Regions from separate parts of the Saccharibacillus brassicae genome, predicted to be linked through region 3. Evidence: riboswitches for the same ligand, from Rfam matches in the RefSeq annotation. Region 3 holds a riboswitch; each other region holds the start of a gene.
What was found. Region 3 has a riboswitch for cyclic di-AMP ahead of FFV09_RS10755 (ubiquitin-like domain-containing protein). Riboswitches for the same ligand answer to the same signal wherever they lie in the genome.
Positions count from the first base shown of each region.

Region 1 (9,631 bases), 150 kb from region 3:
TCTCGCGGGCGAATACGCACGCGTGCCCCTGGCCGGTAGGCGTGCCGATAAGCGGGAAGCATGAGACAGCCGAATTCTAACGAATCGTCATAACGTTAAATCGGCTTTTAGAGACAATCCCGTGTTTTAACGAATTCTCATATCGCTATTTCGTGCGTAGAGGCTGCAAAAGGCGCTTTACACGCAATTAGCGTGATGACGATTCGTTAGATTTGAAAAAAGGTCCAAAACGCGCCTATAGCGTGATCAGGATTCGTTAGCCAAGCGCGGCGGCCGCGAGCATAATCCACTTTGGAAGTGGAAGTGGAAGTGGAAGTGGAAGTGGAAGTGGAAGTGGAAGTGGAAGTGGAAGTGGAAGTGGAAATTAGAAATGGAAAAGGAGGGCTCCCGATGAAGCCCGTGCAGCCCGCAGATTCGACACGTTCGTTAAATCCAACAAAACCGACAAAACCGGCACATCCATCAAATCCAGATAATCCGACGCATCTCACAAATCCGGCACAGCCGACAAACTCATCAAATCCATCACATTCGACAAATCCAACAAATCCGGCGCATCCAGATAATCCGGCACGGCCAGAACAACCAGCAAATCCGAAAAACCCGCCACAGCCACATCCAGCATATCCAGCGCGACCAGCATATCCAGCGCGACCAGCAAATCCGACAAACCCGCATCAGCCACCCGCGGCTTCCCGTCCGCAAGCCACCTCCAGCCAAGCCTTCCTCCAAGCCACTCACCAATCCGTGCTCCAAGCCTCCTCCCAATCCGTCCATAACGCTGCTAGCCAAGCCACTCACCAATCCGCGCTCCAACCCCCCGCCAGCCAAGCAGCCTTCCAAGCCACCCGCCAATCCGCGCTCCAAGCCTCCGCCCTCCAAGAGGCCCATCATGCGGCCGCAAGCATACGCGAGGCGCTGGGAGCCTGCGTGACCGGCCTCTACCTGCACGGTTCGCTGGCGATCGGCGGCTTCAATCCGGCGTCGAGCGATATCGATCTGCTGGTCGTCGTGCGAGAACGGCCGGAGTCGGAGCGGCTGTATGCGCTGACGCGCAGTACGCTGGAGACGCACGCCCGTTTTCCGGCCGGCCGCGACCTGGAATTCAGCGTCGTGGAAGAGGATGTTCTCCGTCAATTCAGGCATCCGGCGCCGTGCGTCTATCATTATTCCGGGGCGCACCGCGAACGGTACGCTTCCGATCCGCACTATTTGTGCGCGGACTACGCGGATGACGATCTGGCCGCGCAGGTCACCGTCGCCTACGAGCGCGGCGTCGCTTTGTACGGTCCGCCGCTGCGCGATTCGTATCCGCCGGTGCCCAAGCATGCTTATCTGGAGTCGGTCTGGAGCGACGTGCGCGGCGCCGAAGCGGAGATTACGGACAATCCGGTCTATCTGACGCTTAATTTGTGCCGGGTGCTGATGTTCCTGAAGACCGGGACGGTCGCTTCGAAAAAAGAAGGCGGAGAATGGGCAGCTTCGGCGCTCCCGGAATGGACGGACGTGGTGCGGCCCGCGCTTGAGGATTACGCAGGAGACATCCGAAGTGCCCCGGCGGTGTCGGAAGCCCGGCTGACGGCTTTTGCGCAGGACATGCTGCGGGCGATCGCCGAGCAGGCGGCTTTTCATGGCGTTTCCCTGCGGGGAGGGCTATAATAAGAGGCTGAAGAGACTCGACCGACGAGGCTCCACCAATGAGACCAAATCAACGAAACGGCAGGGGAAGCAGCATGAGCATCGCTTTTTTTGACTCGGGGATCGGAGGGCTGACCGTGATGCGCGAAGCGGCCCGCAGCCTTCCGAACGAGGACTTTATTTTTTTCGCGGATACGCTGCATGTCCCTTACGGGCCGAAGACCAAAGAACAGGTGACGGAATACGTCTGCGAAGCGGCGGAGCGCATTTTGGGCCAAAGCGTCAAAGCACTCGTCATCGCGTGCAATACGGCGACCAGCGTAGCGGCGACCGAGCTGCGGCGCACCTACGACGTGCCCGTGATCGGGATGGAACCGGCGGTCAAGCCGGCCGTCGAGATGAACGGGGCGAGCGGGCGGCGCGTGCTGGTGCTGGCGACCGAACTGACGCTCAGCCAGGCCAAATACCGGGATCTGGTGTCGCGCGTGGACGATCTGGGGATCGTCGATTCGCTGCCGATGCCGGAACTCGTGGAATACTGCGAAGCGCTGAAGTTTGATCCGGCCGAGCTCGGTCCTTACTTTTTGCGCAAATTCGACCGGTTCGACCTAAGCCGCTACGGCACGCTGGTGCTCGGCTGCACGCATTACCCGTATTATGCGGAGCTGCTGGAACAGATTCTGCCGCCGCATATCCGGGTCATCGACGGAAGCGCCGGCACGGTGCGGAGAGTGGCGCGCGTTCTCGAAGAGCGCGGGCTGGCCGGCGGCGGAAGCGGGCGCGTGCGGTTCATGAACTCCGCGGACGATCCGGCCTATCAGGCCAAGCTTGAGCGCGCGTGGGCAATTTTGAACGGCGTAATGCTTTGAGATTTGAATAGGAAAAGAACCCGAAAGAATCAATAAAAAGCTCCCGCCGCGTACGGTCGGAGCCTTCACGGAAGCTGCGCGGACTTGCGATCCGCCTTTCCGATCTTCGAAGCCTGCGACTCGTCTCAGGCTTTTTTCTCGCGCCCGCGCAGGGCAAATCCCGCTCCGAACGAACGTCCCGCAAGGCCGGGCAGGATGCACAAAACGACTTCGTTTCCGCATATGAAAACGGTAACAAAATCCGCTTTTCGACCTAAACGGCCCATCAAGCTCCGGCAAAGTGCCGCAGGCTGCTTTTTCAGCCGCATTTTCAGAGCTAAATCGAGCAAACGGGAGGTTTTCCGCGAAAAGGAAAGATCCGGCTTCGTGGGAGATTCCAATGTCAGCTTTTAACGCCCAAACCCGCAAAAAACGCTCAGGTTCATCCTTTACACGAGGTGTCAGAAGGGGTTAAGATACGGTTCATAAAAGCAGCATATCACCGCGCGAGGCGCGGGAAAATTGCCGCTTCTTCCCGGACTTTCGAAGCTTGGCACATCGAACGTTCCGGCATGCCGCCCACTTTTCGGAAAGGATGATGAGATTCGTCACTCGAACACGAAGACCCAGATTAGACTGCTGAATTTTTCGATAAAAACGGGGGAACCGATCGAGACGCCGCGCAGGCGCTCATGGGGTGAAGCCTGACGCTCTCCGGTACGCCGGATCTGCGGCAGGCGGGGCGACTCTTGCGTCCCAATCCGTCAGCTAACCTCGTAAGCAGAGCAGGAGAGGTGACCTTTTTCGCATCTTTCGAAAACCAGGCCATTCTCACACGTCACACCGGAGCCACATCAGCAGAGGAGGAAAAAGCATGTCGGATGCCATGATCATCATGGCCATTCTGGTCCTTACGGCCGTATCCGCGGGATACATTCTCTGGACCGACCGTACGGTTCAAGCCAAAGAGCAGCGCCGTTAAGCGCGAGCTTGTCAGGGCCGTACGTCCCCATACCGTCAAATGAACCGAAGCCGCGCCGCGGGAGATCCAGCCGCCGCGCGGCTTCTTAATGTCCGCTTGCAGGGATCGCCCATTCTTTTCCGCATCCGGTCTGCCCTTGGTCGATTGTCAAATACCGAGAACTATGGTAGACTAAAAATGCTGTTTTCCATTTTAGAAACTCTGATTCAATCGATACAGGATACGCGGCTTACGCTTAGGAGGTTAAACGACATGGAAATCTTTCTGAAGGTAGTTCTCTTGATCTTTGCTGTCGGTGTGATCACGGTCGTACTGCTGCAAAAAGGCAAAAGCGCAGGCTTGGCCGGCGCAATTTCCGGCGGTGCGGAGCATCTGTTCGGCAAAAGCAAAGCTCGCGGCATGGACTTGGTGCTTGAGCGCACGACCGTCGTACTGGGTGCCGGATTCGTAATCATGGCGTTGTTGACTACGGCTCTGACCAACTAACCCGGCGATCGGGGCGGTTGGACTGCCCGGGAAGCCTTCGTTGATCCTTGGATTCAAGGGAGACGAGGGCTTTTTTTTGTATATATTCAAATAAATGCGTACGAAAAAGCAAGCAAGGATTAAGCATGCGCCAGCGCGGGTACTTTTAACGTATAATAGAGAATGTAGAAGAAAAAATCGAGCATTCGCGATCTGCAGCCGATCGGGCGGTCTGTAGGCAGCCGGAGCCATTTTGAGGTGATAACCATGATAACGGAAGATATGCTGCTGGGCTTTATGCGCGAGAGCGCCTACAAGCCGATGACGCACCAGGAACTGGAGCAACATTTCGGCATCGACGATGCGGAACAGTTTCGGGAGTTTATGAACATGCTCAACGGACTTGAAGAAGAAGGCAAGATCGTACTGACGCGTACCCAGTGCTATGGCGTACCGGAACGTATGGATTTGCTGCGCGGACGTTTGCAAACGCATGCCAAGGGCTTCGGTTTCCTGATTCCCGAGGATCGCGAACACGCGGACGTATACATTAACGCGAACGACATGCTGAGCGCGATGAACGGCGATACGGTGCTGATTCGCATCGCGTCGCGCCGTTCTTCGAACGGACGCATGGAAGGCGAAGTGGTGCGGGTCGTCAAGCGCGCCGTGACGCAGATCGTCGGCACGTACCAGGACGAGGAATCGTTCGGCTTCGTGCTTCCGGACGACAAGCGCATCACGCGCGACATCTTTATCCCGGCCGGACGGTCCGGAAGCGCGCTGAACGGCCAGAAGGTCGTCGTGAGCATTATCGCCTACCCGGAAGGCCGCGCGGCGGCCCAGGGCGAAGTTATCGAAGTGCTGGGCTATAACAGCGACCCGGGCGTCGACATCCTGTCGATCATCCGCAAGCACCAGCTGCCGGAGTCTTTCCCGGACGAAGTGCTCGAAGAAGCGGAGCAGGCGCCGGAGACGATCTCCGACGAAGAGATCAACAGCCAGGGCCGGCGCGACCTGCGCGGCAAGCAGATCGTCACGATCGACGGCGAAGACGCCAAAGACCTGGACGACGCGGTCAACGTGGAACGCCTTGAGAACGGCAACTACGTACTCGGCGTGCATATCGCGGACGTCGGCTATTATGTCAAAGAAAACTCCCAGCTCGATCAGGAAGCGTATAACCGGGGCAGCAGCGTGTATTTGGTGGACCGGGTCATTCCGATGCTGCCGCCGCGCCTGTCCAACGGCATCTGCAGTCTGAATCCGCGCGTGGACCGTCTGACGCTGTCGTGCGAGATGGAATTCGACGCGTCGATGAAGCTGGTTCGCTACGATATTTTCAAAAGCGTGATCAAGACGGTCGAGCGCATGACGTACAAAAACGTGCGCCGCATGCTCGAAGAAGAAGATCCGGAACTGCAGGAGCGCTACGGCTATCTGGCCGACACGTTCCGCACGATGCAGGAGCTGGCGCTCAAGCTGAACGGACGCCGCATGAAGCGCGGCGCGGTCGATTTCGACTTCGAAGAAGCCAAAGTGCTGCTCGACGACCAGGGCAAAGCGATCGACATCGTGACGCGCGAGCGCTCGATTGCCGAACGTATCATCGAAGAGTTCATGCTGGCGGCGAACGAGACGGTGGCGGAGCATTTCAGCAAAGCCAAAGTTCCGTTCCTGTACCGCATCCACGAAGACCCGGATCAGGAGCGTCTGGAATTGTTCGCGGCCTTCGCCGCCAATCTGGGCTATCAGGTCAAAGGCACGCGCGGAGGCACCATCCAGCCGAGCGAGCTGCAATCGCTGCTGGAAGAAGTGCAGGATACGCCGGAGCAAAAAGCGATCAGCACGCTGCTGCTGCGCTCGATGAAGCAGGCGAAATACGATTCGGCCAATCTCGGCCACTTCGGCCTGGCGGCCGAATATTATACGCACTTTACGTCGCCGATCCGCCGCTATCCCGATTTGGTCATCCACCGGGTGATCGGGGAAGTGCTGGACCACGGCGGCAAGCTGTCGCAGTCGCGCGAGGAATACCTCAATATCCGCATGCCGGACATCGCGCAGCAGTCGTCGATTCGCGAGCGCGTGGCGGTCGATGCGGAGCGCGATACGGCCCAGCTCAAAAAAGCCGAGTACATGCTGGACAAAGTCGGCGAGACGTTCGAAGGCGTGATCGGCAGCGTAACGAGCTTCGGTCTGTTCGTGGAGCTTGAGAACACGATCGAAGGCCTGATCCATATCAGCAACCTGACCGACGATTATTACCACTACGACGAGTCCCGCCTGACGCTGGTCGGCGAGCGCACGTCGCGCATCTTCCGCATCGGCGACCTGGTCGAGATCCGCGTGTCCAAGGTCAGCATGGAAGAGCATACGATCGATTTCGAGCTGGTGGATATGAAAAAGAGCGCGTTCCGCGGCGGCCGTGGAGGCCGCGGCGACGGTGCGCCGAGCGGCGCGCCAAGAGGCGGACGCGGCGACAAGACCGGCAAAGAAAAGTTCGGCAAAGATAAAGGCAAAGGCAAGAAAAAAGGCAAAAAGCAGGGCGATGTCTTCCGTCCGAACGGAGCGGCAGCTTCCGCTCCGGCGGCGGGCACCGCACCTGCGGCGGCCGGCAGCGGCACGGCGGAAGCCGGCGCTCCGACCAAAAGCAAGCGTACCCGCAAGCGCAAAGGCAAAGGCGGCGGTGCCGCCCTGCCTGAAGGCACGACGGTGATCGCGCCTGCGGCGCAAGTACCGGGTGCGGGCGACGAAGCCGGCGCTCCGGGCGGCGGCAAGCGCAGACGCAAAGGCGGCGGCGTGCCGGAAGCAACCGGCAGCGGCGAAGCCGGCGCAGGCGCACAGCCACGCCAAGGCAAAGGCGGCCAGGATGGCGGCTGGACCTTCGGCGGCGTGCCGACCGGAGACGGCGGTACGGGCGCAGGCGCGGGTCAGGGCGCTCCGAGAGGCGAAGCCGGTTCCGAGCCGCGCAAGCCTGCGCGCACAGGCGGCATTCAGATCGAAGCCGGCCAGGGCGGCGCAGATGCGTACAACGGCTCGCCGGGCGAAGCCGGCGAGCGGGGCAGTCGTCCGCCGGCTTCGGGCGGACGCGGCGGTGCCCGTCCGGGCCGCCCTGACGGCTCGAACGGCGCAGCGGGCAGTTCCGCGGGCGCAGCGAGCGGGGCAGGCGCGCCGGAAGGCGCGCGCGAACCGGGCAAAGGCAAATTTGCCTTCGGTTCCGGCACGGGCGGCTACGGCGGCGAGACGGCTACGTTCTCGCGCAACGGCAACGAACGGCCGAACAAAGGCGGCCGTTCCGGCGGCGGAGGCCGTCCGGGTTCGACAGGCGGCAGCCGTCCGCCGCGCAAAGACAAGTAAAAAGGTTCGGAGCGGCGGCTAGGCCGCATGGAAGGTCATACAGCGGCGGCGGCTCGAGGATCGATCCGCCGCCGCTGTTGAAGCCCGAGAGCATGTCTTCGGCTGGGCAACCGCGGTTCCGGCCGCTAACGGATTGCATATCCGTTAGCGGCCTTTTTGCGGCATGAACCGGCGAGCCAAACGATCTCTCGACCCGTTAACGTATCTTCCTCGATCGCCCGCCGCTCCTTTTCTTGCCTTTTCCAAAGACGGCTTGTTACAATTCAATATAGAAGCGTTAAATAAAGAAGCAGAGGAGGTGCAAGACATGCCTAAAAATACGGAGCAGGGCAAAGTGCTCGCGCAGAACAAAAAAGCGTCCCACGATTATTTCATCGAGGATACGTACGAAGCGGGACTCGTGCTCACCGGCACGGAGATCAAATCGCTGCGCAAAGCCAAAGCGAATATCGGCGACGCGTTCGCGACGATCCGCGGCGGCGAAGCGTTCGTCCACAACATGCACATCAGCCCGTTCGAGCAGGGCAACCGCAACAACCCGGAAGATCCGACGCGCACGCGCAAGCTGCTGCTGCACAAAGTGCAGATCCGCAAGCTGATCGGCCAGGCCAAGCAGGAAGGCTACACGATCGTGCCGCTCAAAGTCTACGTGCGCAACGGCTACGCCAAGCTGCTGATCGGCCTCGGCCGAGGCAAGAAGCAGCACGACAAGCGCGACACGGCCGCCAAGCGCGACGCGCAGCGGGACATCCAGCGGGCGCTCAAATCCCGTCAGCGTTAAGCGGTACAGTCGGGCGTTCGACGGTCTGCCAAAGCCGGTGAGGCTGCGCGGCGAACGCGAGATCAGCCGAAAAGCGGCCGAAACGGCATTTTCCGGTTTTACGGTCGAGCGAGCAGGGTAATCTACCTTTACACCACGAAATGTGGTATAATCAAAGTCTGTGGGAAGTGCTTGCACTCCCGCGAACGGTTCTTTCTTTTATGGAGGGAAAGACACCGTGCGAACTTAAGGAACATACGGCTCGTGCCGGAACCTAGCGGTTCCAAGAACACGGCCCTTTAATCCGGAAGTTCCCTTTTATGAAAAATGCGCGCCGGCTTCGATCTTCGAAGGGCGACCTTTTTCCGACCAGGGGGCGTTTATGGATTCGACGGGGGTAGTTCGGGCATGGGTAGCGGGTAGTGGGGACGCGTCCGCTTTATCAACGCTAAAGCCTATTAAATGGCAAACAACAAACCAACTACGCTTTCGCAGCCTAAGAAACTGTGATGCGTGCTCTCGCCCGGCATCGCCTATGTGCCGGGATGAGGGCCCAACCCAATTAGTAGGCTACGCCGTCTAGTCTCCGCCTGGGGGTAGACGGAAGAAGACAATCAGGCTGACCCAACGCAGAGCCGGTTACGGGGCGCTGCTCGGGTGACATCAAAACTGTGACTACACCCGTAGAAGCCTATGCTGCGTTGCCTTCGGACAGGGGTTCGACTCCCCTCGCCTCCATATGTACGAAGAAAAGACACCTAACTCAGGTGTCTTTTTTTACATTATATCAACCATCTTTTCTTCTTCTTGTTTTTCACAGGATGAGCTGCGACAGAGTATCTGTATTATACAGGGCTCTCTGTAGTATGATTAAAGATCAAACTAACAAAGCTAAAAAGTATTGTAAAACAAAAAAACCAACTCTGCTAACGAAGCGGAGGAGGTTCTTTTTTTGAGTATAGTCAGCTCTAGCTAGCGAAGCGGAGAAGGCTATACTCATCCGTATTATTTCTATATAATTATGATAGTATTTATATGGAAGAAAGTCAAGACTGACGTTATAATTTTGATTGTTTAGGAAGTGTCCAATGATCTATAATATCTATTTCGATGAAGCAAATAAAATTGATCAGCCAGGAAAAGAAAATTCATATTACGGTGCTTATGGCGGCAGTGAACAGACAATGACGAACATAACGCAGACGATACAACGTATGTATGAAGAAATGAGCACTAAGAGCGAATTACATTTTAGGGAATACAATCATGACCAGTATCTGAAGAAATACTTCAAGGTTCTTCACTACATCATCAATCAGAATGTGAATATTAATATTTTCATTGTCGATAATACAAAAGCTCACAGCATTGCTCAAGAACTAAATCTTACAATGATGGAGCTACGAAATCTGTTCTATATCAAAATTCCCGAGAGGTTGTTCTACGGAGTTACACGTCACTTGAGTGGTCAAATAGAGGTGAATATTAAAATTGACCGAAACGATGAGTACGATTCATTACGACTTCATTCCAAAATTAAAGAGCAGATGAATGCTCATTCTGTATATCGGAGCAAAA
Region 1 is NZ_CP041217.1:2,723,658-2,733,288, forward strand. Features, by position in the region: gene FFV09_RS23740 (hypothetical protein) at 488-685, opposite strand; gene FFV09_RS24485 (aminoglycoside adenylyltransferase domain-containing protein) at 931-1,659, shown strand; gene murI (glutamate racemase) at 1,734-2,507, shown strand; cyclic di-AMP (ydaO/yuaA leader) riboswitch at 3,114-3,285, shown strand; gene secG (preprotein translocase subunit SecG) at 3,721-3,954, shown strand; gene rnr (ribonuclease R) at 4,201-7,293, shown strand; gene smpB (SsrA-binding protein SmpB) at 7,601-8,074, shown strand; RNA gene ssrA (transfer-messenger RNA) at 8,426-8,794, shown strand; gene FFV09_RS11475 (DUF3800 domain-containing protein) at 9,142-9,631, shown strand, end outside.
Region 1: linked by a shared signal. The riboswitch ahead of secG (preprotein translocase subunit SecG) and the one ahead of FFV09_RS10755 (ubiquitin-like domain-containing protein) in region 3 are both predicted to bind cyclic di-AMP.

Region 2 (9,631 bases), 1.0 Mb from region 3:
ACTGCTCGATGCGGTGTACAACGGGACGACTCCGATGAAGACGAAAGAAGCGGAGAATCTAACGTCAAAACTCGATGCCGAGATTTATCAATTCCAGCAGCAGCTGCGCAGATACCTGGAAGCCAAAAAGCACGGAGACGAAGAAGAGATGCGAAGCTTGAGACGGAAGATCGGATACGGGTTGCAGAAAACTTCTCCGTTCACGTCTTTTAAACGATGGATCATTCGGGACAACCCCAAACGAAATATCGAATTCGGCGATTTGTTCGAAGTCGGCGACTAACCGGCGTAACCTCAAAAACCCGCCAACCCCGCACCAAAAAGCGGTCCCCGCTCGTATCCAACGAGCAGGAACCGCTTTTTTTTGCATAAGCCGTAATCCATAAACCCTACGCCTTACAAAGCCGTCTCCCGACCGCTCAACCGTGCGCCTGGACGTCTCCGTCCTTGCTCCACAGCTCCCGGAAATAGGCGCTGCGCGCAAGCAGATCCTCGAAGCGGCCCTGATCGACCAGTTCGCCGCCGCGCATAAGCAAGATGCGGTCGACGCTGCGGATCGCGTGCAGACGATGGGCGACGATGATCAAAGTGCGGCCGCGGAAGCGGTCCAGCACCGTCTCCATGATGCGGCGCTCCGTGATGTTGTCGAGCGCCGAGACCGGCTCGTCGAACACGACGAGGTCCCGCCGCTGGAACAGCACGCGGGCGAACGCGAGGCGCTGCTTCTCGCCGCCGGACAGCTTCATGCCGCGCTCGCCGACAGGCGTGTCGAGACCTTCCGGCAGGCTGCGCAGCTTGTCGCCGAGCCTGACGTCGTCGAGCGCGCGCAGCAGCTCGGCTTCGTCGGCCGGTGCGTCGAACGCCAGATTGCCGCGCAGCGTATCGTCGAAGATCGGGGCATCCTGCGAAATATACGAGGTGCGCGCGTACAGGCTGTCCAGGCACAGTTCGTCGATGTCGAAGCCGTCGATCGTCAGCCGTCCCGATTCTTTTTTGAGCAGGCCGAGCAGCAGCTTGACCAGAGTCGATTTGCCGCTGCCGCTGAGCCCGACGATCGCGGTCGACGAGCCGGCGGGCAGGGAGAACGAGACGCCGCGCAGCAGGGCGGGACGGTCCGCGTCGTAGCGAAACGATACGTGTTCGAATCGAATGCTTCCCCGCAGCGTCTCCACCTGCCGCCCGCGGTTCAGATTGCGGTCTTCCGGCGCATCAAGCGACCGTTCGAAGCGGTCGTAAGCCAATCGGTCGAGCCGGTAATTGACGTAGATCACGTTGAAAATGGCGATCGGCGAATACACTTTGTCGATCAGCAGCAGCAGCGCCAGCACCGTTCCGATCGTCGACTCGCCGGCGGCGATCTGCCGGATGCCGAGCGCCAGCACGACGATTTTGACGCCGATGATCAGAAGCTCGAACAAGGCGAAAAAAGATTCGTGGACCATGCGGATCTGCACGTTTTTGCGCACGATGTCGTCGGTAATGCCGTTCAGCTTGCGGATCTCGTCCGGATAGCGGCGGTTCAGGCGAAATACGACCAGTTCCATGAAGCCGCGCACCGAATACCGGGACAGGTTCTCCTGGCTCGCCAGCAGCGAAGCCTTGATGGAATACAGGAAGCGCAGCAGCAGGCGGGTCAACAAGAACACGACCGCGTAACCGGCCGCGATGACGAGCATGATGCCGGGGCTGTAGAAGCCGATGAACAGGAGGCTGAACAGCAGCGTCGGCAGCAGTTCGTGCAGGATGCGCAGGTAAAAGCCGTACACGATGCCCGCTCCGGCCTGCGCTCCGTTCTCGATGCTCTGGATCAGCTCGCCCGTGCCCAGATCGCGATAGGCGCGGTAATCCATGTTCGAGAGGCGGGTGAGCGCCAGCAGCTTGAGTTTCTCGGTGAGGCCGCGCGGCAGCTGGGTCTGCGGGTACTCCGCCGCGTAGTTCAGCAGGGCGCACGCGCCGAGCAGCACGCCGTAGAGCAGCAGCAGGCTGCCTAACTGGCCGAGGCCGGAGGAGAGCGAGATCCGGTCGATCAGCCGTTGAAACGTATGAATGCCGTAAGCCGAAGCGAACTGCAGGGCGAAGCCGAGCAGCACGTACAGCACGATTTGTTTTTTGAACAGGGACACGCTATTTTTTAACACACCAAAAACCGCCTTCCAAAAAGGGAATGAGTCGCTGCGGACGCAGCAAAAAGAGAAGGTTCCGTCCAGCATCATCGTGGTAAAACCAAGGGATGCGATCAGAAGGCAGAGAGCCCCCTTGATAGCCGGTACGCGTTTTGATCCGGCCCGATCCTTAGCTACTTCGAACGATGCGGCAGAACATTCTCCTCGTCACCCCATTTGGAAAGATGGGTTCACTATAGCAAAAAAAGCCCGTTAGGGCAAAATCGAAAAAAAGTTCAAAAAAAGTTCGCGGAAAATGCAACCAAACCGGCGGACTGTCCGTCTATGTAGTATCTGATTAAAAGGAACGGTCCCCGGAGACGATAAAACCCGTTCCCCGGCTCGTGCGCCGGAAGGAACGGGTTAATGGAAGATGTTGATTGAAGCGAATATGGGTGTGATGAATGTGAGAGAGTTGATGAAGACGAAGACGTGCGGAGAAAATCAGCTCTGGACCATTTGACCGTAAGACCAGTCGCTTGTCACGCGCTTGGCGGTCACGTAGCGTTTGCCCCAATACGAATTGGACAGGCTTGCGATGCTGACGCCTTTGCTGCTCGAAGAATTGGCAAACTTGCCGTTGCCTACGTAGAAGCCGACGTGCGAAATTCCGCGTCCCGTCGTGTTGAAGAAGACGAGATCCCCTACGCGGAGATTGGACTTGGATACGGTCGTGCCCTGCTGAGCCTGGCTTGCAGCCGTACGGGCCAGCGAAACGCCGAACTTTTTGAAAATATATCGGGTGAATCCGGAACAATCGAAACCTGAGGTCGTCGTGCCGCCGTATTTGTAAGGCGTGCCCGAGACTTGACTTACTGCGGCGTTAAGTGGTGCGGAGCTGGCGGCATATGTACTTGTGGCCCCCGACGTAAACAAAATGGCTGCTCCCAATACGGAAATGACAAGCTTCTTCAAAAATTTTTCCCCCTGATGCCTACGGAGTTAGCTAAGGGCTCGGTGGTAGGAATTTCCCTATACTCCCTCTGAAACAAGAATAATTCACCCGAAATGGTTCCCCCGTTTTCTTGCGTTAAGAAATTCGGCATTTATTAATATTTTGTAACTATTGATACTCTACCTTACTGACTATCGGTTTGTCAAACGCTCCTTTAAAACATAAAAAACTTATCGACATCGCATGATTATAACAGGCTGAAAACGAAACACAAGTGACAAATTTGTAATTATTGCTGGGAAAAACGCACGTATTTGTTACAATTGGCGGTACGGAAGGTTTCGCAAAGCCCGAACGAACAGCGTTTGATATTTCTTTTTCGGCAGTTTCGTCGTATTCGGCAATAGCTGTGCGCAAAAAAAATTATTTAAAATGTTGGGATTTTATCTCTTGGATTGGTGCTGTTTTACCGATTTATGGTATAGAGGACTCGAGCGGGAGGGCCTGGAGATGAACAACAAAGATATTCAAGATGAGATGGAAAGGCAGCGTCGAATTCTCCATCAGTTGGCCGACGAATACGGTTTCCTCGATCAGCGGGTGCTGGTGCAGTCGCAGAAGCTGGACGAATGGTTGAACGAATACGAACGCTACAAAAACGCATGACGGTTCATGTGAAGTTTTTTTATGAGAACGCTTGCCTGCTTACTGTTCTATTCAAGCGCGTAGCCTACGCGCTTTTTTGCGTTTGCCGTTAAATCGCCTTCTTGGCTTTCGGGGGCCCGATCTTTCGGGGTATACTTATAGAAGAAAATACGGGCATACGAGGAGGAAGCCGCATGGCAACGGAAATCGAACGCAAATTTTTGTTGGATCGCACGCCGGAAGAACTGATCGCCGCCGGATCGTTCCAGCGCCGCTCGCAGCAGACGATCGAGCAGACTTACCTGGCGCTGGACGAGCAGCAGGAGGTGCGCGTGCGCAGACTGGTCGACGCCGATACGGGCGAGGTTGAATATACGCACACGTTCAAGCAGGGCAACGGCATGAGCCGCGAAGAGATCGAATACTCCATTACCGAGAGCATCTACGACCAGCTGTTCCGGGCTTCGGGAGCGGTGCCGCTGACGAAGACCCGGACGACCGGGGAATGGAACGGATTCACGGTCGAACTGGACCGGTACGAACAGCTCGACCTGACGGTGGCCGAAGTCGAATTCGGGTCGCTCGAAGACGCGCAGGCGTTCTCCCCACCCGATTGGTTCGGCGAGGATATCAGTTCCAAGCGCGAATACAGCAACAAAAAAGTGTGGAAAGAACTGCAAAACCGCGCTTGAGGCCCGGCCGCTTCGAAAGAGTCGGCGCCGCAGGGCGGCCATATGTTACAATAGAGCCAATTCGTCCGCTTTCCGGCGGACAAATTTACGAAAGAGGTGAGGACTATCACGGTTCAAATTCATGTTCAACAAACGCCTAATCCCAATTCGGTTCGGGTCGGAGCGGATTCCGTTCTGTTCGAAGGTCCCAAAAGCACGTCGGTCAAAGCGGGAGAGCCGAGCGAGCATCCGCTGGCTGCGGCGCTCGTCGAAATCGACGGCGTGGACAACATTTTCGGCATGCGCGACTTCGTGACGGTCAGCAAACTGCCGGACGCAAGCTGGGACGATATCCTGCCCCAGGTCGAAGAAGCGTTCCGACGCGTATATCCATAGGACGCAGGTTTCGCTTGCCGAAGCCTTGACGTCCTGATCGACGAACGTCTCCTCCGACGGCATTGGGTTTCGCTTTCGGGTCGGGAGACGTTTTTGTTTGGATCTATAATGAAGTCAAACAGCCGGCTTCCGGTTATTACAATAGAGAAGACGAAAGTTGGACGAGCATGCGCATCAACAAATACGTGAGCGAGAGCGGTTACTGCTCGCGGCGGGAGACGGACCGGTTGATCGCCGCCGGGCGTATCGCGATCAACGGGGAAGCGTGCGCCGCCGGCGCCGACGTGCTTCCCGGCGATACGGTGACGATCGACGGGCTGCCTATTCCGCCCAAGGCGGAGCCGGTGTACCTCGCTCTCAACAAGCCGCGGGGCATCGTATGCACCCATGCTCCGGGCGTGGCCGGGAACATCGCCGATTATATGGACTACCCGGTACGGATCTTTCCGATAGGCCGGCTCGACAAAGATTCCGAAGGCCTGATCCTGCTGACCAACGACGGAGGCATCGTGAATCGAATGATGCGCGCGGAACACGGTCATGAAAAAGAATACGTCGTGACGGTGGACAAGCCGGTGACCGACGAATTTTTGCTTCGGATGGCCGGCGGCGTGCCGATCATGGACACGGTGACGCTGCCCTGCCGGACTTACCGGATCGGGGAATCGACGTTCGGCATCGTGCTGACGCAGGGATTGAACCGGCAGATTCGCCGCATGTGCAAAGAACTCGGCTTTCGGGTGCTGGAGCTGCGGCGCGAGCGGATCATGAACGTGCGGCTGGATGGCCTGGAGACAGGGCAGCGGCGGGAGCTCGGCGCGCAGGAACTCGGCGAGCTGCTGGCGGCGCTGCAGGACTAGGGCGCTGCAAGAACAAGGCGCTGCAAGAATAGAAGGAGCGGCGGATCTTCGCCGCGATTACAGATGAAGGGGCTGCTTGAGATGTTTGAATTCGACCAGATACCGTTTGCCGCGGAATTCGCGGAAAACCCGGAGCCTAGATGTCCCTGCATTTTGCTGTTGGATACTTCGTATTCGATGAGCGGACAGCCGATCGAAGAGCTGAACCGCGGACTGTCTTCGTTCAAGGAAGAATTGATGACCGACAGCATGTCGGTCAAGCGGGTGGAGCTGGCCGTGGTCAGCTTCGGCCCGGTGCAGGCGACGTCCGATTTCGGCACGCCGGACGACTTCTACCCGCCGATGCTGACGGCCAGCGGCAATACGCCGATGGGCGCGGCAATCGAGAAAGCGGTCGCGATGCTTGAAGACCGCAAAAACGTGTATAAGCAAAACGGCGTCTCCTATTACCGGCCGTGGATTTTCCTTATTACGGACGGAGCCCCGACCGACGACTGGCAGCGTGCCGCTTCGCTCGTGCGCGCAGGCGAAGCCGCCAAGTCGTTCATGTTCTTCGCGGTCGGCGTGGAGAACGCCGACATGAACGTGCTGAACCAGATCGCAACAAGGGCGCCGCTCAAGCTCAAAGGACTGCGCTTCGCGGACCTGTTCTCCTGGCTGTCGAATTCGCTGAATTCGGTGTCGCATTCGGCGCCGGGCGACCAGATCCGGCTGGAAAATCCGGCTACGCCGGAAGGATGGGCGCTGATCTGATGTGGAAGTACGCGAACGCTTCCGTGCGCGGCACGTCGCACGCCAAGACGGACAAGCCTTGTCAGGACTTTTCGCTGTGCCGGACGTTTGCGGCTTCGGGCGCGCAAGAGGTGCTGCTTGCGGCCGCTTCCGACGGGGCGGGCAGCGCTTCGCGTTCCGAAGAAGGCTCGGAGCTGGCCTGCACGATGTTCGCCGACGCGCTTGAGCGGCATTTCGGCCGGGGCGGGCGGATCGAACAGCTGACGCGCGAATTTTGCGAAGCGTGGCTGTCCCGGTTCCAGCGGGCCGTACGCGCCCGCGCGGCCAAAGCGGGCTGCCGCTCGCGCGAATTCGCCTGTACGTTTCTGGCGGCGGTCGTGAGCGGGGACACGGCGGTATTTATTCAGATCGGCGACGGCGCGATCGTATTTTCGGAGAAGGAGGACGACTACATGTGGGCATTTTGGCCGCAGCAGGGCGAATACGAGAATATGACTTACTTCGCGACGCAGAGCAGCGCCAAGAAAGTGCTGCAGCACAGCCTGCACGCGGGCCGGCAGTACGGCGAGATCGCCGTATTTACCGACGGCCTGCAGCGTCTGGCGCTGCATTACCAGACCCGCAGCGCCCATGCGCCGTTTTTCCGTCCTTTTTTCTCCGTGCTGAGACGGCTGGAAGCGGCGGATCAGAGCCGCTACGGTGATTCGCTGCACGCTTTTCTCGATTCGGGCCGGGTAAACGAGCGGACGGACGACGACAAGACGCTCGTTCTCGCGAGCCGGCTGGCGCCGCCGGAAGGCACGCCATGAAACGGGCCGATCGGATCGTGAACGGCAGCGGGGCGGAAGTGGTCTTCGGCCGGGAGCTCGGCCGCGGCGGGGAAGGATCGGTGTTCGAGTTAGTCGGGCAGTCCGATCTGGTGGCGAAGGTGTATCACAAGCCGCTGCCCAAAGACAAGCAGGAGAAGATCGAAGCGATGGTCCGGTTGAAGACGGAACGGCTGCTGCGGTTTACGGTGTGGCCCGTCGACGTGCTGCGCGACGCCGGCCGGCGGATCATCGGCTTCCTCATGCCGTGCCTGAGCGGCAAAGAAATCCACAAACTATACGGCCCCAAGACCCGGCTGACGGAATTTCCGCAGGCCGGCTATTCGTTCCTCGTACATACCGCGGCCAATCTGGCGCGCGCTTTCGCGGCCGTGCATGAAGCCGGCCATGTCGTCGGAGACATCAACCACAGCAATTTCTACGTCACCGACCAGGCGACGATCCTGATGCTGGACTGCGACAGCTTCCAGGTGCAGTCCGGCGGCACGCGCTTCGGCTGCGACGTCGGCATTCCGATGTATATGCCGCCGGAACTTCAGGGCGTCACTTCTTTTCGCGGCGTCGTGCGCACGCGCAACCACGACAACTTCGGCTTGGCCGCCTTCATCTTCATGCTGCTGTTTATGGGCCGCCATCCGTTCGCGGGCAAATATTCCGGCACGGGCGACATGCCGATCGAGCGGGCAATCCGCGAATTCCGGTTCGCGTACGGTCCCGCTTCGGCGGCCCGGCAGATGCAGCCGCCTCCGGGCTCGCTGCCGCTGCAGGTGCTTCCTCCGGCCGTGCAGGCACTGTTCGTGCGCGCTTTCGCGCAGGAATCGATGACGCGCCGGCCCGAGGCGCAGGAGTGGATCGAAGCGCTGCAGGAGATGGGCGGGCATCTCTCTTCCTGCGCGCGCAACCCCGGGCACCAGTATCCGTCGCAGGTCGGTTCCTGTCCGTGGTGCGCGATGGAGTCCGCGACGGGCGGACTGCTGTTTCGCCCGTCGCATGCCGCGCCGCACGGCTCGGCGGGAGACCGCGCCTCCGCGCAGGCGGGCGGTTCTGCCGGCGCCGCGGCCAACTTCCAGCTGCCGGTCGTCTGGATGCAGATCCAGCGCGTGCCGCAGCCGCCGCAGGCCGGCACGCTGCCGGAACCGGCGTCGCAGTCTTCGCAGCTGTCGGGGCCCGTGGCCGCGTATTTGCGGCGGCGCAAATGGCGGGGCGGCCTGTCGCTGCTGTCGCTGGCCGCGGCGGCGGGCATCTGGATCTTCCTGCCGGGCTTCTGGATATTGACGGTCGGCGGATGGGCCGGGTTCAATCTGCTGCTGCTGGCGGCAGGCAGAGGGCGGCGCAGACTGCGCGAGACACGGTCGGATGAACGCGAGCAGCTTAGAGGCCGCTGGGAAGAGCTGTCGCGCCGGTACCGCGACGCCGGGCGCTCCGGCGCTTTTGCCGGGAAGCTGCGGGAGCTGGAGCAGGCGAGGCGCGAGTACCTCGATCTGGAGAGCTTCCGGGCGGGAGAGCTGCGCCGCCTGGAGAACAAGCAGCGCACGCTGCAGCTTCAGGCGTATCTGCGCCGGCAGCGGATCGAGCAGGCCCAGCTCGACGGGATCGGCCCGGGCCGCCGGGCGACGCTTGCGCTGTTCGGCATCGAGACGGCGCTGGAAGTCGAGACGCAGCGTCTGGCGCGGGTGCCCGGCTTCGGTCCGGCCAATACGCGCATGCTGCTGGCGTGGCGCGACCGCCTGGAACGGCGCTTCGCGTTCGACCCGGTGCTCGGCCGGGTGCCGCAGGCGGAAGTGCTCGCCGTGGAACGGGCGGTCGAAGCCCGGACGCGCGAACTGGAACGGCGGCTGTCGGCCGGCCCGGCCGAGCTGATGCGGATCAGCTCGGGCATTCGCGCGAAGCAGGAAGCTGCGCTGCGCGAAGCGGGCGGGACGGCCCGGGCGCTGGCGCAGGCCGAACTGGACTTGCAGGCGCTCTAGGCCGCGCGAAGTATAATGCGGCGCGTCTCCGTGCAGCACCCAAAAAGATCGACCAAGCTCCGCGTCAGGCGGGCTTTGGTCGGTCTTTTTTTGGGTCCGCCGCCTCATGTTCATTTTTTGTATATGTGCCTCCCTTATGCTTCTTCTCAGGCAAGTGCCAAGCGAGCATTTTGATATCAGCAAAGGGAGGACAACAACAGATGAGAAAGAGAATGAGCCTGCTGGTCATCGGCCTGCTGCTCGTCGTGCAAATCCTGCAAGGATTCGGATTCGCGACGAACGCAAGCGCGCAGCAGACCGTGACGGAGGCGACGTATGCCTCGGAGGCGACCGACGGAGCGTCGGCGCAGCCAAGCGCAGACGTTATCGTCGACGACGAATCACAAACGAACGAACCGCAAACGGAAGAATCGCAAACGGAGAAACCGCAAGCGGAAGAACCGCAAACGGAGGAACCGCAAGATAAGGAAACGGCG
Region 2 is NZ_CP041217.1:3,609,002-3,618,632, forward strand. Features, by position in the region: gene FFV09_RS14965 (HNH endonuclease) at 1-283, shown strand, start outside; gene FFV09_RS14970 (ABC transporter ATP-binding protein) at 420-2,138, opposite strand; gene FFV09_RS14975 (C40 family peptidase) at 2,607-3,077, opposite strand; cyclic di-AMP (ydaO/yuaA leader) riboswitch at 3,079-3,217, opposite strand; gene FFV09_RS14980 (aspartyl-phosphate phosphatase Spo0E family protein) at 3,568-3,723, shown strand; gene FFV09_RS14985 (CYTH domain-containing protein) at 3,897-4,394, shown strand; gene FFV09_RS14990 (NifU N-terminal domain-containing protein) at 4,491-4,769, shown strand; gene FFV09_RS14995 (pseudouridine synthase) at 4,937-5,629, shown strand; gene FFV09_RS15000 (vWA domain-containing protein) at 5,711-6,382, shown strand; gene FFV09_RS15005 (PP2C family serine/threonine-protein phosphatase) at 6,382-7,170, shown strand; gene FFV09_RS15010 (helix-hairpin-helix domain-containing protein) at 7,167-9,155, shown strand; gene FFV09_RS15015 (collagen binding domain-containing protein) at 9,356-9,631, shown strand, end outside.
Region 2: linked by a shared signal. The riboswitch ahead of FFV09_RS14975 (C40 family peptidase) and the one ahead of FFV09_RS10755 (ubiquitin-like domain-containing protein) in region 3 are both predicted to bind cyclic di-AMP.

Region 3 (9,631 bases):
TTCGACATTGTTCTAGCTTTTATGATCCTCATAATAACAATGTTTCCCAGAACAGTCAACCCGAGAACGCTGAATATTTCCTTAAAATTTGATAAAAAATCAAATTCAATAGAAAATTGTCTAAAAATCGACTAAAAAATAAATAAATCATCGATTTCTACGGATATTTTGCAGCAGACCTGAACATCAATACGACGACAAAATGCGACATTGGAACTATATTTTCCATTCTGATTCGAAGGAGTGAAAAAATGCCGAACGACATCAAGCCGCTGCGGGAAGAGAAAGTATTCAAAGATCCGGTTCACAATTACGTGCACGTGCAGGATCGAACGATCTGGTCGCTGATCAACACGCCTGAATTCCAGCGGCTGCGCCGAATCCGGCAGCTGGGGACGACGTATCTGACCTTCCACGGAGCCGAGCACAGCCGCTTCTCGCATTCGCTCGGCGTCTACGAGATTACCCGGCGTATCATTTCCCAATTCGAACGCAACAATTATCCGGATTGGCCGGTCGAAGAAAATCTGGTCGCGATGTGCGCCGCCCTGCTGCACGACCTGGGACACGGACCTTTTTCCCATTCGATCGAAGAAGCTTTCCATATGGACCACGAAGATTGGACCTGCAAAATCATTCTCGGCGATACCGACGTCAACCGGGTGCTGCGCGAAGCGTCGCCGGATCTGCCGGAGCGCGTCGCCTCGGTCATTCGCAAAGACTACGAGAAGAAGATCGTCGTCAACCTGATCACGAGCCCGCTCGATGCGGACCGGATGGATTACCTGCTGCGCGACGCCTATTTCACGGGGGTCAATTACGGAACGATCGATATCGATCGCATCCTGCGCATGCTGCGTCCCTATAATGGAAGAATCGTGGTGAAGGAGTCCGGTATGCACGCCGTGGAAGACTACCTGATGGCGCGCTACCAGATGTATTGGCAGGTCTATTTCCATCCGGTGACGCGCAGCTCGGAGATCATTCTGCGCCAGATTTTCCGCCGGGCGGGAGAGCTGTACCGGGAAGGTTACGCGTTCGGATTCTTGCCGCAGCCGCTGCCTTCTCTCTTCGAAGACGATCTGACCGTCAAGCAGTATCTGAAGCTCGACGAGTCGCTGATCCAGACGACGTTTATGCAGTGGAGCGAGGAGCCCGATCCTATACTGAGCGAGCTCTGCTGCCGATTCCTGCATCGCAGGCTGTATAAATATGTAGAGGTCGATTACATCGACAACGAGACGATCGAAGAGATTCGGAGCAGCTTCGCCGAGGTCGGCCTGCATCCGGAATACGATTTCGAAATTGACTTTCCGACCGACCTGCCGTACGACGTATTCCGGCCGAACGATTCCAATCGGGGCAGCCAGATCCTTTTGCTCGGCAAGCAGGATAAACTGAGAGAAATTTCCGAAGTTTCCGATATTATTAGATCGATCAGCGGGCTGCAGCGGGGCAAAAACCATTTGTATTACCCCCACCACAAACTCGCCGAAGTCATCTCGAAGCTGCCGTCAAAAATCGCGTCGATTTTCCCGATTTCGCCGGACTAAGCACTTTTTTGCCGAAAACGATCCGAAATCCGCGAACTTTTCCCGTTTTGAAAAACAGTCGTAAATTCGTGAAAAACATTAGGCGGCCGCGTCTCGGCAGCCTATTTTTATGAAAAGGAGAGATCATTATGTTATTTGATACTCATACTCATATGGACGCGCCCGAATTCGAAGCGGACCGGGACGAAGCGATGGCCCGGGCCGTCGAAGCGGGCGTGACCCGGATGGTCAATATCGGCTTCAACCGCGAGACTATTCCGACGACGCTTGCGCTGGCCGACAAGTACCCGTTCGTCTATGCGGCGATCGGCTGGCATCCCGTCGATGCGATCGATATGCAGGAAGGCGACCTGGAATGGATCGAATCGCTCTGTGCTCACGAGAAAGTGGTGGCGATCGGCGAGATCGGGCTCGATTACCACTGGGACAAATCGCCCAAAGACGTTCAGCATCGGGTGCTGCGGGAGCAGATCGCGCTGGCGAAACGGGTCAAGCTGCCGATCGTGATCCACAACCGCGAAGCCCACGAAGACACGATCCGAATCCTCAAGGAAGAGAACGCTTCGGAAGTCGGCGGCATCATGCATGCGTTCTCCGGCAGCTGGGAAACGGCCAAAATCTGCCTCGACCTGGGCTTCCATCTCTCGTTCGGCGGACCGGTCACTTTCAAGAACGCCAAGCAGCCCAAAGAGGTGCTTGAGAAGACGCCGATGGACCGGCTGCTGATCGAGACGGATGCGCCGTATTTGACGCCGCATCCGTACCGCGGAAAGCGCAACGAGACCGCTTATGTTCGCCTCGTCGCCGAGACAGCCGCCCAGCTAAAAGGAATTTCTCTGGAAGAAATTGCCGAACAGACAATGAAAAATGCGAATAAACTTTTTGGTATCGGTTCTTAAAGAGAGCAAATGCGGTGAAAAGAAGAGTATTTACGAGATATTAATCTCTTAGGTCCAAAAAAGGGCAGAAGATTACAAATTTTTAACCTTTTACTCTGAAATACGTCAAAACGAGCAGCTTTACAAACAAGTGTGAAAAAAGCTATTATCTTGTCAGTGATTAATCCGGCCGTATGTTCGGTTAATCCGACAAATTCATGTACCGTCTCGCTGAATCTTCGTCAGGAATGACGAAGAACGGGGGAACCCGAAGCGGTCTGCCGATTATGATTTCCGAACTCACCGTTCGGCGAAAGCAGCCCGTGGTCGATTCCTTTTCAACTGGGTCTACGGGGTGAATTGGAGGTCTTCTCGCCATGAGCGGAAGAACCGACATAGGACGACTCTCTTCGTCCGAACCCGACAGCTAACCTCGTAAGCGCACAATAAGAGAGAGGCAGCCACGCGCCTTATGTTTTCCTCAGATCGTCAACTTGTCGATTTTATAAGAGGGAAGCCCGCGGAAGAGTCCTCTTAAGTTTTCTTAAGCCGCTCTTTCCACAGGCTTCTTTTGTTTTATGGCAGTTCTGCCGGAGGGAACAGCGTACATAAGGGTGGGATTCAAGGCTGAACTTTTAGACCGGGATGAACGTAGAGACGTGTTCTCCGATCGGAATCGGGAGGAACATACGGGAAGCACGCTTTTTGCGCTGCCCGTTTCTACGAAAAAATAGCAAGTAGTCGCGTCAATTTTTCTATGTATGCACTTGACGGCGGGGCTATGGAGGAGGACGGAAGAGTGGGAATTTTCACCAAAGAAGACACCCATGGTTCACGATCATCCAGCATGACTTACGCTTGGCGTTGGAAACGCCAGAACGGGCTTCAAATTTTGGGTGTCGCACTATTCGTCGTCGCAGTCGTGACGATGGTACTGCTCGGACTGTATGCACAGGCCGAGAAGCATATTGTGCTGATCGTAGACGGAAAAGAACAAGCGGTAAGCACGCATAAAGGCAGCCTTCAGGAACTGCTGGACGAGCATTCGCTCAGCCTGAAGCCTCAAGATGACGTATCGATGGCGCTCGGCGCTTCGGTTCAGGACGGCGATCGCATCGCGATCACGACAGCCGTACCCGTCACCTTGACGATCGACGAGAAAAGCGAGAAGCGCTTCACGACCGAGAAAACGGTAGCCGCGGCGCTCGCAAGCTGGGACGTCGAGCTCGGCCAATTCGATAAAATCTCGGTACCGGTCAGCTCCCCCGTCCAAAACGGCGGAGCGGTGAACATCACCACGGCCGTGCCGGTCACGGTATCCGTCGACGGCAAAAGCAAGCAGGCCTATACCGCCGAGAAAACGGTAGCCGCGGCGCTTGAAGGATGGGAAATCCCGTTCAGCGCGCACGACAAGATCTCCGTACCGCTGAGCGCCGCCGTCGAAGCGGACAGCAAGATCGCGATTACGACCGCCATTCCGATCAACCTGACGGTAGGCGGAGAATCGCAAAAGACCCTGACGACCGAAAGAACGGTTGAAGGCGCGCTGTCCGCGATGGACATCGAGCTGGGCGAACACGACAAAGTGTATCCGGGCGCTACGGCTCCATTGACGGAGAACGCCGACGTGTCCGTGTACCGCATCAACAAGTTCACGGCCGATCAGGAAGTCAAAGTACCGTACAAGACGATTGAAAAAGAAGACTCCTCGCTGCTGAAAGGCAAAACCAAAACGGTCCAGGCCGGCGTCGAAGGCGTCGTGGTCCACAAGGTCGAAAAGGTGTATCAAGACGGAGAATTCGTAACCAAGTACGTCGTCGACAAAAAAGTCAAAACCGAAAAGCAGGACGAGATCATCGCCGTCGGCACGAAAGAGCCGGTCGTCGAGAAGACGTTTGCGCCGGCAGCCGCCGCCAAACCGTCGGCCAAAGCGGCCTCCGCCAAGTCTTCCTCGTCCGCCAAAGGATTCGAATATAAAACCGTGCTGACCGGCGTGGCCGCTACCGCTTATTCTTCGGAACAACCGGGTATCGGAACGCGCACCGCAACGGGCACGACCGTGGCCGAAGGCCGTACGATCGCTGTCGATCCGAACGTAATTCCGCTCGGATGGTGGGTCTATATCGAAGGATACGGATACCGCAAAGCGGAAGACACAGGCAGCGCGATCAAAGGCAAGAAGATCGACATGTACTACGACAGCCTCGGAGCGGCGCTGAACTTTGGCCGCAAATCCGGTCTGACGATTTACGTGATCGGACCGAACAAGCCGTAACGAAGTTCGTTTCCGAAGCGGGCGTTTACGCTGACGGCCGCCGGATGCTATAATCAACCGTATAGGAAACGAAACCGAAGAAGAGGAGGTTCTCCTCTTCTTTTTGTTATGAGAGCCAAAGGAGCGGACACATGATCAGAGAAATGATTGTCGTGGAAGGACGCGACGATACGGTCGCGATCAAGCGGGCGGTCGACGCGGACACGATCGAGACCGGAGGGTCGGCGATCGGGGCGGCGGTAATTCGCCGCGTCAAGCTGGCGATGGAGCGGCGGGGCGTAATCATTTTGACCGATCCGGATTTTGCGGGAGAACGGATACGCAAAATCGTGGCACAGAAAGTGCCCGGCTGCAAGCACGCTTTTATTCCCGAAGCCGATGCCACGCGCAAAGGCGATATCGGCGTCGAGAACGCTTCGCCGGAAGCGATTCGCCGCGCGCTGGAGCGGGTGCATACGGAGATGCCGGGCGGGGAGAGCCAGATCGACTGGCAGGACCTGATCGAGACCGGACTGATCGTGCACCCGAACGCGGCGGCAAGGCGCATGGCGATGGGCAACCTGCTCGGCATCGGCTACTGCAACGGCAAGCAATTCCATAATCGGCTGCGCATGTTCCAGATCTCCCGCCAGGAGTTCGTGGACGCGCTGTCCCAAATCGAAAACGAAGGATCGTGAGTTCATGAACGAAAGAGAAGGCATCGCTTCGCCGAAGCGGACCAAGGAAATTATCGATAAGCACCGGTTTTCATTCAAAAAAAGTCTCGGTCAGAACTTTCTGATCGATCAAAATATTCTCGCCAAAATCGTGGGCGCGGCCGATCTGGACGCGACCAAGGGAGCGCTCGAGATCGGACCCGGCATCGGCGCGCTGACGGAGAAGCTTGCCCTGAACGCGGGGGAAGTGACGGCCGTCGAGATCGACCGCAGGCTCATCCCGATTCTCCAGGACGTGCTGGGTCCGTACGGCAACGTGACGATCCGCCAGGCGGACGTGCTCAAAGTGGACCTGAAGGCGCTGTTCGAGGAATCGTTTGTGCGCAGCGAGAAAGTCAGCGTTGTTGCCAACCTGCCGTATTACGTGACGACCCCGATCCTCATGAAGCTGCTCGAAGAAAAGCTGCCGCTCGAAAATATCGTCGTCATGATCCAGAAAGAAGTTGCCGAGCGGATGTCCGCTTCGCCGGGAGGCAAGGAATACGGCAGCCTCAGCATTGCCGTGCAGTATTACAGCGAGCCGGAACTGGTCTGCATCGTGCCGCGCACGGTGTTCATTCCGCAGCCTAACGTCGAATCCGCCGTGATCCGGCTCAAGGTGCGCGAGAAGCCTCCCGTGGAGCTGGAAGACGAGGAGCATTTCTTCACGCTCGTGCAAGCTTCGTTTACGCAGCGCCGCAAAACGATCGCCAACAATTTGCGCGCCCGCTACTTCCCCGGAGAAGGCCGCGAGCGGATGGAGCAGCTGCTGCAGGAAGCCGAGATCGCGCCGACCCGGCGTGCGGAGACGGTCTCGATCGAAGAATATGCCCGGTTAAGCGGGATTTTCCTTCGGGAAGGACTGCGTTGACGAAGGCGAAATGGGAGTCATAAATGGCTAAAAATACCCCGTTGACAAGGTAGAAATGATCCTGATATAATGATTAATTTAGCTTGACATACTTCTCTCAAAATGTTACAATTGAGTGTATTGAGAGAGGTGGTTGAGAAGAATGGCACACCAAACGCTATCGGATATCAAACGCAGTCTCGACGCTCACGTAGGACACCGTATCATGCTTCGCGCAAATGGAGGCAGACGCAAGACGGTTGAGCAAACCGGAATCCTTGAAGGAACTTATCCGGCGGTATTTACGGTTATGCTTGAAGAAGAAGCCGAACACGCTTCGGGCCGCGTTTCTTATAGTTATGCAGATGTTCTGACCGAGACGGTTGAACTTTCTCTGATGAAAGACGATTCGGCTACGCCGATCGCTTACGCCAGCGTCTGATTCGCCCGGGTTTTAGAAAGGCGGTTTTCGCTTATGCGAAAACCGCCTTTGTTCGTCTTGGAGACGGCGGCGGCATTTTCGGTCAATAGACTTCGTGTCCGATTTTGCATATAATAGCTAAAGTTCAATTCGAGAGGGAAGCCGGAATTCCGGTCAGAATGCAGGGGCGGTGGAGAGCGTGTATATTTACGAAAAAGCGCCGGCGAAGATCAATCTGATGCTGGACGTTTTACATAAAAGAAACGACGGATTTCACGAAGTGGAAATGATCATGACGATGGTCGACCTGGCGGATCGGCTGACGCTGAGCGATCCCGGCAGCAGCCGGATCTCGCTGTCCAGCCAATCGGGCTACATTCCGCTGGACGACAAGAACCTGGCGGTGCGGGCAGCCCGTCTGCTGCGCCAGCGCTTCGGCGTGAGCCGCGGCGTGCATATGCACCTGGAGAAGCGGATTCCGGTCGCGGCGGGGCTTGCGGGCGGCAGCAGCGACGCCGCCGCGGCTCTGCGCGGCCTCAACCGGCTGTGGGAGCTCGGGCTGTCCATGGCCGAGCTGGAAGAGCTGGGCGCGGAGCTCGGCTCCGACGTGCCGTTCTGCGTGCGCGGAGGCACGGCGCTGGCGACCGGGCGGGGCGAGCGGCTGGAAGAGCTGCCGAATCCGCCGCGCTGCTGGGTCATTTTGGCGAAGCCGCCGATCAACGTCTCGACAGCGGACGTGTACGGCAATCTGAAGGCGGCGGAGATCGACGTGCATCCTTCCGCCTCCGGCATGCGGCAGGCGCTGGAGCGCGGCTCTTTCGCCGACGTGTGCGGCGGCCTCGGCAACGTGCTGGAAGACGTCACGCTGAAGCTGTACCCGGACGTGGGACGGCTCAAAGGCGTCATGGAGCATCTGGGCGCGGACGGCGTGCTGATGTCCGGCAGCGGGCCGACGGTATTCGGGCTCGTCTCGAAGGAAGAGAAGGCGAAGCGGATCTGCAACGGGCTGAGAGGCTTCTGCGCTGAAGTCTACGCGGTCAGGACGCTGGGATAGAAGAGGCAAGCGGCGCCCAACGGAGCGGACCCGGGCAGGGTCTGCGTTCGGGTCTCAAGCGAACCCCGGGCGAACGTAAAGCGAACCTTAAGCGAACCTCAAGATGATCGAAGACGGCCTGCGGCAGCTTTCCGCCTAAAATTCTCTAATTTTTCCTCGCTTTTTTAACGTTTTCTAAAACATTCACATGTACAAATACGTACATGGATGATATATTTTTTATAAAACATTCGGATTTAGCGAGGAAACCCCAGTGAAAAAATTAAAACGCAGTGCAAGGCTAGTGGAGTTAACGCAGTTTTTGTTGGCAAGACCGCATACCCTGATTCCGTTGACGACGTTCGCGGAACGGTACGGAGCGGCCAAGTCTTCGATCAGCGAAGATCTGGCGATCATCAAGGAAGTGTTCGAAGAAGAAGGCATGGGCGAGCTTCAGACGCTGGCCGGGGCGGCAGGCGGAGTGAAATACATTCCGCGCGTCTCGGAAGAGCGTGCGCTCGATATCATCCACAAGGTATGCGGCAAGCTGGAAGAACCGGGGCGCATTCTGCCGGGCGGTTACCTTTACATGTCCGACCTGCTCGGACAGCCGCATCTGGTGAACGAGATCGGCGATATTTTCGCGACCATTTTCGGCGGGAAAAATATCGACGTCGTCATGACGGTGGAGACCAAAGGCATTCCGATCGCGTACGCGACAGGAGCGAAGCTGAATCTGCCGGTCGTGCTCGTGCGCCGGGACCATCAGGTCACGGAAGGATCGGCGGTCAGTATCAACTACGTGTCCGGTTCGCACAAGAGCATCCATACGATGACGCTGTCGAGACGGGCGATGAAGGAAAAGTCGCGCGTGCTGATCGTGGACGATTTCATGAAAGCGGGCGGAACGGTGCGCGGCATGATCGACCTGCTGGCCGAGTTCAACGCGGAAGTGGCCGGAGTCGGCGTGCTGCTCGATTCGGGCTCGGTCGATTCGGAAGAGCGGCTGTTCGAAGATTACGTGTCGCTGGTGACGTTGGAGACGGTCGATGCCAAAAACCGGACGGTCGGCGTGAAGCCGGGCAATTATTTCGAAAAATAAGCGCCCGATACCGCATATCGGATCTTTCGGCGCCAGAAAAGCGTTTCCCGTCGGGAAATGCTTTTTTTATTTAAATTTCGCTTTTCTTTCAAAACGGAGGCAAAACATCGCGGATACATTACTATAAAGTAGGTATTTTACCTAAACTCATTCGTAATGATAACGAATTTCAGCGGAAAACGGAGATATCCGTAGATTTCGGGAATAAAAGCAAAAAAAATTCCGCGATTTCATAATTTCCGGCCGGAAAAAGAAGGATATTGGAAGTCGGCGTGGAATTCATAACTACAAGTCCTCTAACGAAAAAGGTGGTGAACCGAAATGGAAATTACGGCTGTTAGACTCCGCCGAGTCAACTCCGAAGGCAGAATGAAGGCGATCGCTTCGATTACTATCGACGACGAGTTTGTCGTGCACGACATTCGGGTGATCGACGGGAATAACGGAATGTTCGTCGCGATGCCAAGCAAGCGTACGCCGGACGGAGAATTCCGGGATATCGCCCATCCGATCTCTTCGGGAACCCGCGAGAAAATTCAAGCTGCCGTTCTGGAAGAATACGAACGTGCGGGCGTCGAAGGCGCGGAAGTGGAAGAAGTCATCGAAGAAGGCGCGTAAGCCACACATAATTTCAAAAGGGAGAGGGAACCGGGGGATTCGGTTCCCTTTTCTTTTTGCCAAGAATGCGATATATTCAGTATAAGTAAATACTTATCGCGAAATCGGAAAGCGAAGCGAAGGAAACGGATTTCGAACCGTTCTTTGGCGGTCGCCGCCCATAGCGGGATGAGGCTCAAATTCGCATTTGTGCCGGGAGCGAACCT
Region 3 is NZ_CP041217.1:2,571,000-2,580,630, forward strand. Features, by position in the region: gene FFV09_RS10745 (HD domain-containing protein) at 252-1,553, shown strand; gene FFV09_RS10750 (TatD family hydrolase) at 1,682-2,452, shown strand; cyclic di-AMP (ydaO/yuaA leader) riboswitch at 2,651-2,889, shown strand; gene FFV09_RS10755 (ubiquitin-like domain-containing protein) at 3,279-4,706, shown strand; gene rnmV (ribonuclease M5) at 4,838-5,383, shown strand; gene rsmA (16S rRNA (adenine(1518)-N(6)/adenine(1519)-N(6))-dimethyltransferase RsmA) at 5,388-6,272, shown strand; gene FFV09_RS10770 (Veg family protein) at 6,415-6,693, shown strand; gene ispE (4-(cytidine 5'-diphospho)-2-C-methyl-D-erythritol kinase) at 6,872-7,726, shown strand; gene purR (pur operon repressor) at 7,980-8,807, shown strand; gene spoVG (septation regulator SpoVG) at 9,129-9,425, shown strand.